Regions from separate parts of the Pseudomonas sp. S2_H01 genome, predicted to be linked through region 1. Evidence: riboswitches for the same ligand, from Rfam matches in the RefSeq annotation. Region 1 holds a riboswitch; the other holds the start of a gene.
The links. Region 1 has a riboswitch for cobalamin ahead of AB4N84_RS26595 (ABC transporter substrate-binding protein). Riboswitches for the same ligand answer to the same signal wherever they lie in the genome.
Positions count from the first base shown of each region.

Region 2: it holds a riboswitch for cobalamin, as region 1 does, so the genes downstream of both, AB4N84_RS27275 (CbtB domain-containing protein) here and AB4N84_RS26595 (ABC transporter substrate-binding protein) in region 1, are expected to answer to the same signal.

Region 1 is NZ_CP162756.1:5,958,587-5,963,906, reverse strand. It holds partial or broken gene AB4N84_RS26605 (ABC transporter ATP-binding protein) at 1-524, opposite strand, end outside; gene AB4N84_RS26600 (FecCD family ABC transporter permease) at 629-1,651, opposite strand; gene AB4N84_RS26595 (ABC transporter substrate-binding protein) at 1,657-2,670, opposite strand; cobalamin riboswitch at 2,813-3,010, opposite strand; gene AB4N84_RS26590 (aspartate/glutamate racemase family protein) at 3,063-3,791, opposite strand; gene AB4N84_RS26585 (NCS1 family nucleobase:cation symporter-1) at 3,815-5,320, opposite strand, start outside.
Region 2 is NZ_CP162756.1:6,111,205-6,116,524, forward strand. It holds gene AB4N84_RS27270 (NAD(P)/FAD-dependent oxidoreductase) at 1-1,129, opposite strand, end outside; cobalamin riboswitch at 1,341-1,563, shown strand; gene AB4N84_RS27275 (CbtB domain-containing protein) at 1,662-1,847, shown strand; gene AB4N84_RS27280 (CbtA family protein) at 1,859-2,578, shown strand; gene AB4N84_RS27285 (cobalamin biosynthesis protein) at 2,575-2,988, shown strand; gene cobM (precorrin-4 C(11)-methyltransferase) at 3,145-3,891, shown strand; gene nfuA (Fe-S biogenesis protein NfuA) at 3,986-4,579, opposite strand; gene AB4N84_RS27300 (acyltransferase family protein) at 4,691-5,320, opposite strand, start outside.

The DNA of each region.
Region 1 (5,320 bases):
TTGAGGTCATGAAGGGCGATGACGGTGGTGACAGGTAATTGATGAACCCGCCTGAGGATCGACAACTGCTGCTGGATATCCAGGTGATTGGTCGGCTCGTCCAGCAGCAGAATGTGCGGCCGCTGCGCCAGCGCCCGGGCAATATGCGCGCGTTGCCGTTCGCCTCCCGACAGCGAATGCCAAGCCCGCTGTTTCAAGTGCTGCAGGTTCACGTCGGCCATGGCTTGCTCGACGATCTGCCGATCGACGTCGCTCCACGGAGCGAGTGCCGACAGCCATGGCGTACGGCCCAGTTCCACCGCCTGCTGCAACGTCAGGTGGTCGCTGGTTTGCGCCTGCTGTTCAACCACCGCCAGGCACTGTGCGATGTCCCTTCGGCGCAGGGTCGACAGAGGTTTGCCCTGCATCAACACGTCGCCTTGGGTGGGCGTTTTCAGCCCGGCCAACAGCTTGAGCAGGGTCGACTTGCCCGATCCGTTGGGCCCCACGACGCCCAGGTTTTCACCCGGCTGAATCGTGAGGCTGACGTCCTTGAGCAATTGAGCCCCTTTTATGGCGTAGCTCAAGTTGACCGCGCTGAGCAGGGGCGTGCCCTCGCGGCTGGCCGTGAGAGCCGGATTGGACGCGTTCATTGGAGACGGTTTCCACGGATCAGAATAAGGGCGAACACCGGCGCGCCGACCAGTGCGGTGATCACGCCAATGGGCAGCACTTGTCCTTTGATCACCGTGCGGGACAGTGCGTCAGCGGCGATCATGAACAGTGCGCCGCTCAAGGCACTCAGCGGCAGCAGACGGCCATGGCGGACGCCCGTGACCATGCGCACGGCGTGGGGGACGACCAGCCCGACAAACCCGATCGAACCGACGATGGACACCATGACGGCGGTAATCAGTGCGGTGGTCGCGATAAGTGAGGCCTGCACCCGGCGCACGGGAATGCCGAGGGACGCCGCCGAGTCGGCGCCAAAGGTGAACGCGTCCAGTGAGCGGCGATGCCACAAGCAAACCACCAGGCCGAATAGCACAACGGGCACCGCCAGGCTCACCGACGACCAGCGCACGCCGCTGAGGTTGCCGAGCAGCCAGAACAGGATGCCGCGCGCCTGTTCGGCGTTGGCGGAGCGGGTGATCAGAAAGGACGTGAGGGCGTTGAACAACTGTGAGCCGGCAATGCCCGCCAGGATGATCTGTCCGGCCGCCGTCTGGCCGCGAGAGGCGCGGGCAAGCAAGGCCACCAGTGCAAAGGCGGCCATTGCGCCGGCGAAGGCACCGGTGGAGAGGGAAATCGCCCCGGCGCCCACACCGATGATTGCCACCAGGACAGCGCCGGTGGAGGCACCCGCCGATATGCCCAGCAGATAAGGGTCGGCCAGCGGATTGCGCAGCAGCGATTGCAGCACCACGCCGGAAATCGCCAGCCCTGCGCCACACGCCGCCGCGACGATGGCGCGGGTCAGGCGGTAGTTCCAGACGATACCTTCATCGATGGGGTCTACCAGGTAACCGGCTGCCCACAGCTTGTTTGCCAACACCTGAGCGATGACAGGCAGGCTGATCGACGTCTCGCCAATCGCGACGCCCGCCATGATCGCCAGGCACAGCACGGCGCTGACCCACAGGCCGTGGCCCAGCAATCGACCCACACGCATACGGTTCATGGCGCAGGAGTGGCGCTTTGAACGGCAGCGCCGAGTTGCTCGATGCCGTCGAACAGCCGCACACTGGATTCCATCGCGCTGGCGTCCATGATCACGATGCGATCGTGCTTCACCGCGTCCATGTTGCGCGTCACCGGATCGGATGTGAGAAACGCCAGTTTCTTCTCATGATCGTCGGCCGGGAAACGGCGACGATCCATCCGAGCGATCACCAGGATGGTCGGGTTGGCCTTGGCGATGGTTTCCCAGCCGACGGTGGGCCACTCTTCATCGGAATCAATGACATTGCGCATGCCCAGCGTGTCGAGCATGAAATTGGGAATGCCCTTGCGGCCCGCGACAAAAGGATCGGAGTTGAGGTCAGGGCTGGAGAACCAGAACACCGCCGAAACGTTGTGGCTGCCTTGGGTTTTCGCCTGTTCGACGGCCTTGGCCAGACGCGCCTGATAGCCCGTGATCAGCTGTTGGCCGCGATCCTGCACGTCGAAGATCATGGCCAGTTGAGCCAGGGTCTTGTACAGCGTCTCGACTTTAAAGGCCGCCAGGCGCGTGCCATCGGCGCCGACCCGATTGTTCTTGCCCTCACAGTCGGAAGGCAGGATGTAGGTCGGGATGTTCAGGTCGTGAAACTGTTGTCGGGTGCCGACCGCGCCTTGAGGGCCGACCATCCACTCGAACTGCACCGGGACGAAATCCGGGCGTTTGCCGGTCACGGACTCGAAGCTGGGCGTGTTGTCGGCCAAACGGGCAATGTGGTCGTTGGCGTCCTTGAATTGAGGCAGTACGTCGTTGAACCACAACGATGTGCCGATCACCTGTTGGCTGAGGCCCAAGGCGTAAAGCATTTCCGTTGCGGCCTGGCCAATGGTCACGGTTTTTTGCGGTGGCTGGGCGAACGTCAGCGGCACGCCGCAATTGTCGACCGTCAGCGGGTACTGCGTTGACGCGGCGAGGAGGGGGCTCGAGAGCATCAGACCGGTGAGCAACAACGAAAGGCGGCGCAGCGACATGAGCGGGATCTCCAGTAAACCTGATGGCCGAAAGGGCAGGTACTGGAAAGCACATCCCGGCTCGCCGCTGAAAAGACAGGGCAAGTGCAGATCACGCCAACGAAGGCGCGCACGGGTGTCCTTCCCGGACACCCCGCCGGTGAATGATTGACGCTTGCCGGCAGGTCTCCTGACTGGCGCGTCCTCGCCAGGCTTCAGCCTTCCCGGGCTGACCCAGTGGCATTCTTGAAGCAGGGCTCAGCGCCTACAGTTGCGGGGACAGTTCCATTTGAGCCTGACAGAGCAGGGCTCGTGGATTCCCTATTAATTCCGAGTGGAAACCGGCGGCGGGGATACTAAACGATTCGCTGGCGTGAGGCGAATGCACCGCCGATCTATCGCTCAACGACCCTTCAATCCTGCAGACGAAACGGCCAGCCAACGACTTTCTTCGGCCGCGGTGTGGCGTAAGTGCGGACTTTCGAGGTCTTGAGGCCCAGACGCACCAGCGATTCGGCCAGTGCCACGGCCGCCGTCACGCCGTCGACCACCGGAACGCCGGCGCGGTCGCGAATCATCTGGTCCAGGCCGGCCATCCCGCCGCAGCCCAGGCAGATCACTTCGGCTTTATCTCGCGTGACCGCTTCAACCGCCTGTTCGGCGATGGCTTCCAGGGCGCGGTCCGGCTTTTCCTCCAATTCCAGCACGCTCATGCCGCTGGCGCGTACCGAGGCGCAACGCTCGAAGACACCCGCCAGTTTCAACCGGTCTTCGATCAACGGCACCGCCCGATCCAGCGTGGTCACCACCGAGTACTTGTGGCCCAACAGCATCGCCAGGCTCGCAGCCGCCTCGGTGATGTCCACCACGGGCACTTCCAGCAGCTCCTGCAGGCCTTCGCGCCCGTGCTCGCCATAGCCGGCCTGAATCACCGCATCGTAGGGCTGGTCGTAGGACAGCACCCGGTCCATCACCGCGATGGCCGCCAGGTAGCTTTCGAAGTTGCCTTCCACCGACTCCGCACCGAAGCGCGGCGTCAGCCCGATGATTTCCGTTCCGGGCGAGGCAACGCTGCGGGCCTGCTCGGCGATGGTCTGAGTCATCGATTCGGTGGTGTTCACGTTGACGATCAAAATACGCATGGGTGGACGTCTCTCGCTTGCGATCAATGCTGGGTGTTTTGCACGGCAATGGCCTGGCCACTGACGTCTTTGAAGGTCTTGCGCCGGTCGGCCAGCAACAGGTACAGCGCTGCGCCAATGGCGGCGCCCATCAGCCAGGAGAACGGCGACACCGAATCAAAGGCCGGGACCAGCGCGGTAATCGTGGAAATGATTGCCGCCGGAATAAACGCCCAGACGGCACGCAGGTTGACCCCGCGTGAATAGTGGTAGGCGCCGGCCGGATCTTCGGTGTAGAGCTGCGGCACGTTAACGCGTCCTTTGCGCAGCAGCCAATAGTCGGCGGTGATCACGCCGTACAGCGGGCCGAGCAGGGCGCCCAGGCCCGACAGGAAATACACGATCACCAGCGGGCTGTTGTAGAGGTTCCACGGCAGGATCAACACCGCCACGGTCGCGCTGAGCATCCCGGCACGGCGGAAGGTCAGGTAACGCGGCGCCAGGCTGCTGAGTACGAAGGCGGGCGCGACAAAGTTCGCCATGATGTTCACCGCCACGGTGACGATGAGAAACGCCAGGCAACCCAACACCAGGAAAAAGGTGCTCGGGATGCTCTTGATGATGTCCGTCGGGCTCTGGATGATCTGCCCGTTGATGGAGAACTGGGCGCCGCAGAGGATCACGGTGATGAACGCGAACAACAGCACGTTCACGGGAAGTCCCCAGAAATTGCCTTTGCGGATGGTTTTCTTGCAGGGGGCCGAGCGCGAGAAATCGCAGAAGTTAAGGATCAGCGTGCCGTAGATCGCCAGCCACAACGCGCTGCCCGCGAAGATACTGCGCCACATCTGAACGCCTTCCAGCGGCGTTTTCGTCGACCAGGCGATCTGACCGTTGGCCTGGGTGAACATCCAGATGGCGAGGCTGGCGACGGTGAGCAGGATCACCGGACCTGCGAACGCTTCATAGCGGCGCACCATTTCCATGCCGTACGCAAGAATCACGAATTGCACGGCCCAGATGCTGACAAAGCACAGCCAGCCCAGGGTCGAAAGGCCGAGCCAGGCATCGTGATCATAGGCCGCCAGCGCAGGGTCCAGGGCGGTGAGCAGCACCCGCAGCACCACCGAGGCCAGGTAGGTCTGAATGCCGAACCAGGCGATGGCGATCACGGCGCGGATCAGCGCAGGAATGCGTGCGCCGAATATGCCGAAGCTGACTCGACTGATCACCGGGAACGGCACGCCGGTCTTTTGGCCCATGTCGCCGGTGAGGTTCATGCACAGGTACACCAGCGCTGCACCGATGGCCAGGGACAGCATGATCTGCCAGCCCCCAAGGCCCAGCGCATAGAGGCCAATGGCGAACGAATAGTTGGCGAGATTGTGTACATCATTGGTCCACAGGGCAAAGATACTGTATCCACCCCATGTTCGGCCTTCCGTCTTGCTGGGAGCCAGGTCAGGGTTGTACAGACGAGGACTGAGCGCCGGGTGATCGACGGTCGAGGCCTGGGCGGCAAGGGCTGAATCCAGGGTGTTGTCTACTGG
Region 2 (5,320 bases), 150 kb from region 1:
CGCCCATGCGTGTTGCCATCGCCACGCCACGTCCGTAATAGCCCAGCGCGACGGTCAAACCCGGCTCGGGCTGGCTAAGCATCGGAAGACTGGCGGCCGGCACGGCCACCCGACCGCACCAGCAGTGAGTGATCGGCACAGTTTCCAGCATCGGATAGATGTCCAGCATCTCTGCCCGCACGCGTGCAACATCGCCGCTGTTCAACTCGTCGCGAAAGGCGCCGCGGGTGCCAAGCACGAAGCGGCCGTCGTCGGTCCTTCGAAAGTAGCGCAGCACACGGAACGTATCGGAAACGGGCAACCCCCCCGGCAGAATCTGTTCGAGCAACGCAGCAGACAACGGCGCCGTGGCAGCTTGCAGGCTCCACAACGTCACGTAGGTGTGCGGCAACGCACGCAGCAACGGTGATGAGTAGGCATTGGTCGCGATGACCACCTGTTCTGCGCGGATCTCTCCGTTAGCCGTGATGACGGTCCAGCCGCCTTCGCTACGTCGCAACTGCAACGCCGCGCAATGTTCGAAGATCTTCACCCCGCGCGATCTGGCTGCTGCGGCCAGCCCCTGCACATACTGATAAGGCTGCAACTGCCCCGCCCGTCGGTCCAGCAGCGCGCCTTTATAAATAGACGTGCCGAGCAGCTGCGTGGTCTGGGCCCGGTCGAGTACCTGCACATCGCCGCCGCGCGACTGCCACTGAACGGCGCGGTTCAACAAGTTGTCCAGCGCGGCCTCGTGATGGGCCGCCTGGACCCAGCCGTCCTGACGCGCGCCGCACTCAATGTCCAAACGCTTGATCAGGTCGAACACATGCTGGGCCGCACCCCCTACCAAATCAGTAAGCGCGGCGCCCTTCGACGGCCCAAACCGCTGCTCCAGCTCCTCGGGGTTCAGCTTGAGTCCGGGAATCACCTGCCCGCCGTTACGGCCCGAAGCACCGTCACCGATGCTCAGGGCATCCAGCACCACCACGTCGCCGTTACTCGCAGACAGTTCAAGCGCGGTGGACAGGCCGGTATACCCCGCACCGATCACCACGCAACGCGCACGGGCCGGGAGCCTGGAGACAAACGCCGGCAGGGCTGACTGAACCTGCCAAAGGCAACTGAAGAGATCGGCTGATGCTTTCAAGATTCACCTGTATCGATAATCGATATAGGGCTATTTATATTCGATATCTTCAAGCGCACAAGTGCCTTTCGCTGTGACGGTCGTTTCTGCGGCAAATGCGTCGTTAAAGCCTCTTCGATCTATCGATATTCGATAGATCATCGTTGAAGGGCAGCGATGGGCTCTTTACCCTCACGCCACTCCGATTGACTGAGGCCCGGCACCGTGGTCTCCTACACGCCTTGTTACGGGTGCCCTTCACAGGGTGAAACGGGAAACCGGTGCGCGCAGACCTCAGGGTGTGTGCAAGTCCGGCGCTGCCCCCGCAACGGTAAGCGAGTGAAGAGTCAGATCCACTGTGTCGGTAGCGATATGGGAAGGCGATTCTTGAAGGCATGTGGCAGTTGCACGTGTCCCTCGCAAGCCCGGAGACCGGCCCGACAACGACACATAACGAACCCGCGGTGGGCGGGCGCTGTTGAGTTCACGGCCGACGCTCGTCCGCCGTGTGCCTTGCGCCTTCCCGTCCGCTGACATTTCAGAGGGAAGCGCCATGTCGATCAGCACCACCCGCCAGACATCCAGCCACATCACGACTCAGACCCAACGCCTGACCGCCGCCATCTGCGCGATGATCCTTGGCGCGTGCCTGGTGTACTTCGCCGGTTTCTCGCATATCGACGCCGTGCACAACGCTGCGCACGATACCCGTCACAGCGCCGCCTTCCCTTGCCATTGAGACCTGTCGCCATGTTCAAGCGAATCGCTCAAACAGCCGGTTTCACGGGACTGCTCGCCGCCCTGCTGCTGACCCTGCTGCAAAGCTTCTGGGTCGCCCCCTTGATCCACGAAGCCGAAACTTATGAGAAAGCCCCGGCCGCCGAACAGCACGCGCATGCTGAAGGTGCCATGGCTGCTCATGTCCACGACGAAGAGGCCTGGGAGCCCGAAGATGGCTGGCAGCGCGTGCTGTCCACCACCGGCGGGAACCTGGTGGTCGCCGTGGGTTTCGCGCTGATGCTGGCCGCGCTCTACACCTTGCGCACGCCGACTGCCACGCGCCAAGGCGCACTTTGGGGGCTGGCCGGTTTTGCCGTGTTCGTCCTGGCGCCAACCCTGGGCTTGCCGCCTGAGCTGCCGGGCACAGCGGCCGCCGACCTGACTCAGCGTCAAATGTGGTGGGCGAGCACTGCCGCCTCGACGGCAGTCGGTCTGGCGCTGATCGTCTTCGCCCGTCACGGGCTGTTGAAAGTGCTGGGGGCCGTGATCCTGGTGATTCCACACGTGGTTGGCGCACCCCAGCCAGACGTTCATTCAGCCTTGGCGCCGCAGGCACTGGAAGCACAATTCAAGATCGCCTCGTTGCTGACCAACGCCGCCTTCTGGATTGCGATGGGCCTGATCAGCGCCTGGCTGTTTCGCCGTGGCGAAGCGCAAGCGGATCACGCAGGACTGAACCACGCGCTATGAGTGAACCCGGCAACCGGCCGATTCGGGTGATCGGCCTGGGCTGCCAGCGCGGTTGCCCCGCGTCGGCACTGCTGGGGCTGATTGACGTCTGCCTGCGGGAACACGCGCTGACATTGAGCGATGTCACCGCCCTTGCCTCCATTGACAGCAAATCGACCGAGGCCGGGCTGCTGGCGCTGGCGGAACAGCTCCAGTTGCCGATCGGTTTTTTCAGCGCGGATGAGCTTGCGGTTTTCGAGCCGCACCTGAGTCACCGCTCACAGATCGCTTTCGACCACACGGGTTGTTATGGCGTGGCAGAGAGTTCGGCACTGGCGATGGCGTCGCGATTAAGCGGCTCGCCTGTCACGTTGCTGATCGAGCGATGCAACAGTTCTCAAGCAACCTTCGCATTGGCTTCCACGTTGTAATGCCATTTCCCTGTGGGAGCGAATTCATTCGCGAATCGGAATTTCAGGCGCCGAATGTGCAGGCGCCTGGACGATTTTTCGCGAATGAATTCGCTCCCATAGAAATCGTGCCTGCCCCGAGTGCAGAAGTACAAGAGTGAGTAATCTGGAGACCCCATGACCGTTTTCTTCATCGGCGCAGGCCCCGGCGATCCGGACCTGATCACCGTCAAAGGCCAGCGTCTGATCCGCACCTGTCCGGTGATCATCTATGCCGGATCGCTGGTCCCGGAGGCCGTTCTGGAAGGCCATCAGGCGGTTCAGGTGACAAACAGTGCAGCGTTACACCTGGAACAGATCATCACCCTGATGAAATCTGCTCATGCAAACGGCCAGGACGTGGCGCGTGTGCACTCCGGCGACCCGAGCCTGTATGGCGCCATTGGCGAGCAGATTCGTTGCCTGCGCGAGTTGGGCATCCCCTTCGAAATCATCCCCGGCGTCACCGCCACGGCGGCGTGTGCCGCCCTGCTGGGCACCGAACTGACGCTGCCTGACATTTCTCAAAGCGTGATTCTGACCCGGTACGGCGACAAGACCGCGATGCCGGAAGGCGAGGCGTTGGGCGACCTCGCGCGGCACAAGGCAACGATGGCGATTCATCTGGGGGTCAACAATCTCGCAAAGATCGTCGCGGAGTTGACACCGCACTACGGCTTGGATTGCCCGATTGCAGTCGTTCATCGCGCCAGCTGGCCGGATCAGGATTGGGTGGTCGGGACGCTTTCTGATATCGAACACAAGGTGCAGGAAAAGGGTTTCAGGCGCACGGCGTTGATTCTGGTGGGGCGGGTGCTGGGAAATGACGTGTTCAGCGAGTCATCGCTGTATCGGGCCGGGCGTGCGCATGTGTTCAGGTCTTAAAACGCGCGCATAACTGACACGACACGCCTACAGAAACTGTGCGCCAAACAAAAAGCCCCGAACCAGTCGGGGCTTTGTGTGCAGTAGAAATCACTCAGTAGTAGGCGTTTTCTTTCTGAGTGTGGTCAGTCACGTCACGCACGCCGGACAGCTCAGGAATGCGCTCCAGCAGCGTACGCTCGATGCCTTCCTTGAGCGTCACGTCAGCCTGACCGCAACCTTGGCAACCACCCCCGAACTGCAACACGGCGATGTTGGCCTCGTCTTCCTCGACCACATCGATCAGAGTAACCTGACCACCGTGGCTCGCCAGACCCGGGTTGATCTCGGTCTGCAGGTAGTAGTTGATGCGCTCGTTGATCGGGCTGTCGGCATTGACCATCGGCACTTTGGCGTTCGGCGCCTTGATGGTCAGCTGGCCACCCATGCGGTCAGTGGCATAGTCGACCACTGCGTCATCCAGAAACGCTTCGCTGAACGAATCAATCCAGGCCGTAAAGCTTTTGAGGCCAATGGCTTTGTCTTCAGGCTTTTCTTCGCCTGGCTTGCAATAAGCAATGCAGGTTTCAGCGTATTGGGTGCCAGGCTGGGTAATAAACACGCGGATGCCGATGCCGGGGGTGTTCTGCTTTTCCAGCAGATCGGCCAGGTAATCGTGGGCGGCATCGGTAATAGTAATAGCGGTCATGAAAATTCCTCGCAGACGTGAGGCGGAGTTTACGCCATTCCACGGCAACTGACAAAGTCCTAGTATTTCGCTCAGGTAATTTCGACGACCCCCGTCATCGCGCCCGCGCTGTCAGGGAACGGCCACCTCCTTAGCTTCCCTTGGGCCGTCCAGCCACCCTTTCATCCGGCGATACAATCCTTTCTCGATCCACTCGTAGCTCAGCCACGCGCCAAGCGCGATCACCGGGACGCACACGGCGAATGCCACGTACGGATTGACCCCATACCGCTGAGTGGTCAGCCAGCCGCCGTACAACACCAGCACATGCAGCAGGTACACCGAATAGGAGCAGTCACCCATGGTTTTGAGCAGGCGACTGCCGCGCATGTAAGGTTCCAGCGAAATACACGCCACCACGATTACTGCGCTGGGCAGTCCCCAGTTGATGATGCGCAGGTCCGGGGGGAGCTGCTTGATTGTCAGCAACGCGCAACCGATGGCCAGCAACGGCAGCCACAGTCGCTCGGTGATCCAGCCGCGGCGGTAGATGACCCCAATACCGATGCCGAGCAAAAATTCATAAACGATATCGTTGGCATAGAAACGACTGATCAGCCCTGAACGCCCGAGCACATCGGTCACCGCGAACAACGCGGCGGCGACGATCAACGGGCGTAAGCGCTGCTGGAACAGGAACACCATCGAAAACAGGACGTAGAACAGCATTTCGTAGTTCAGCGTCCAACCCACGTTCAATGT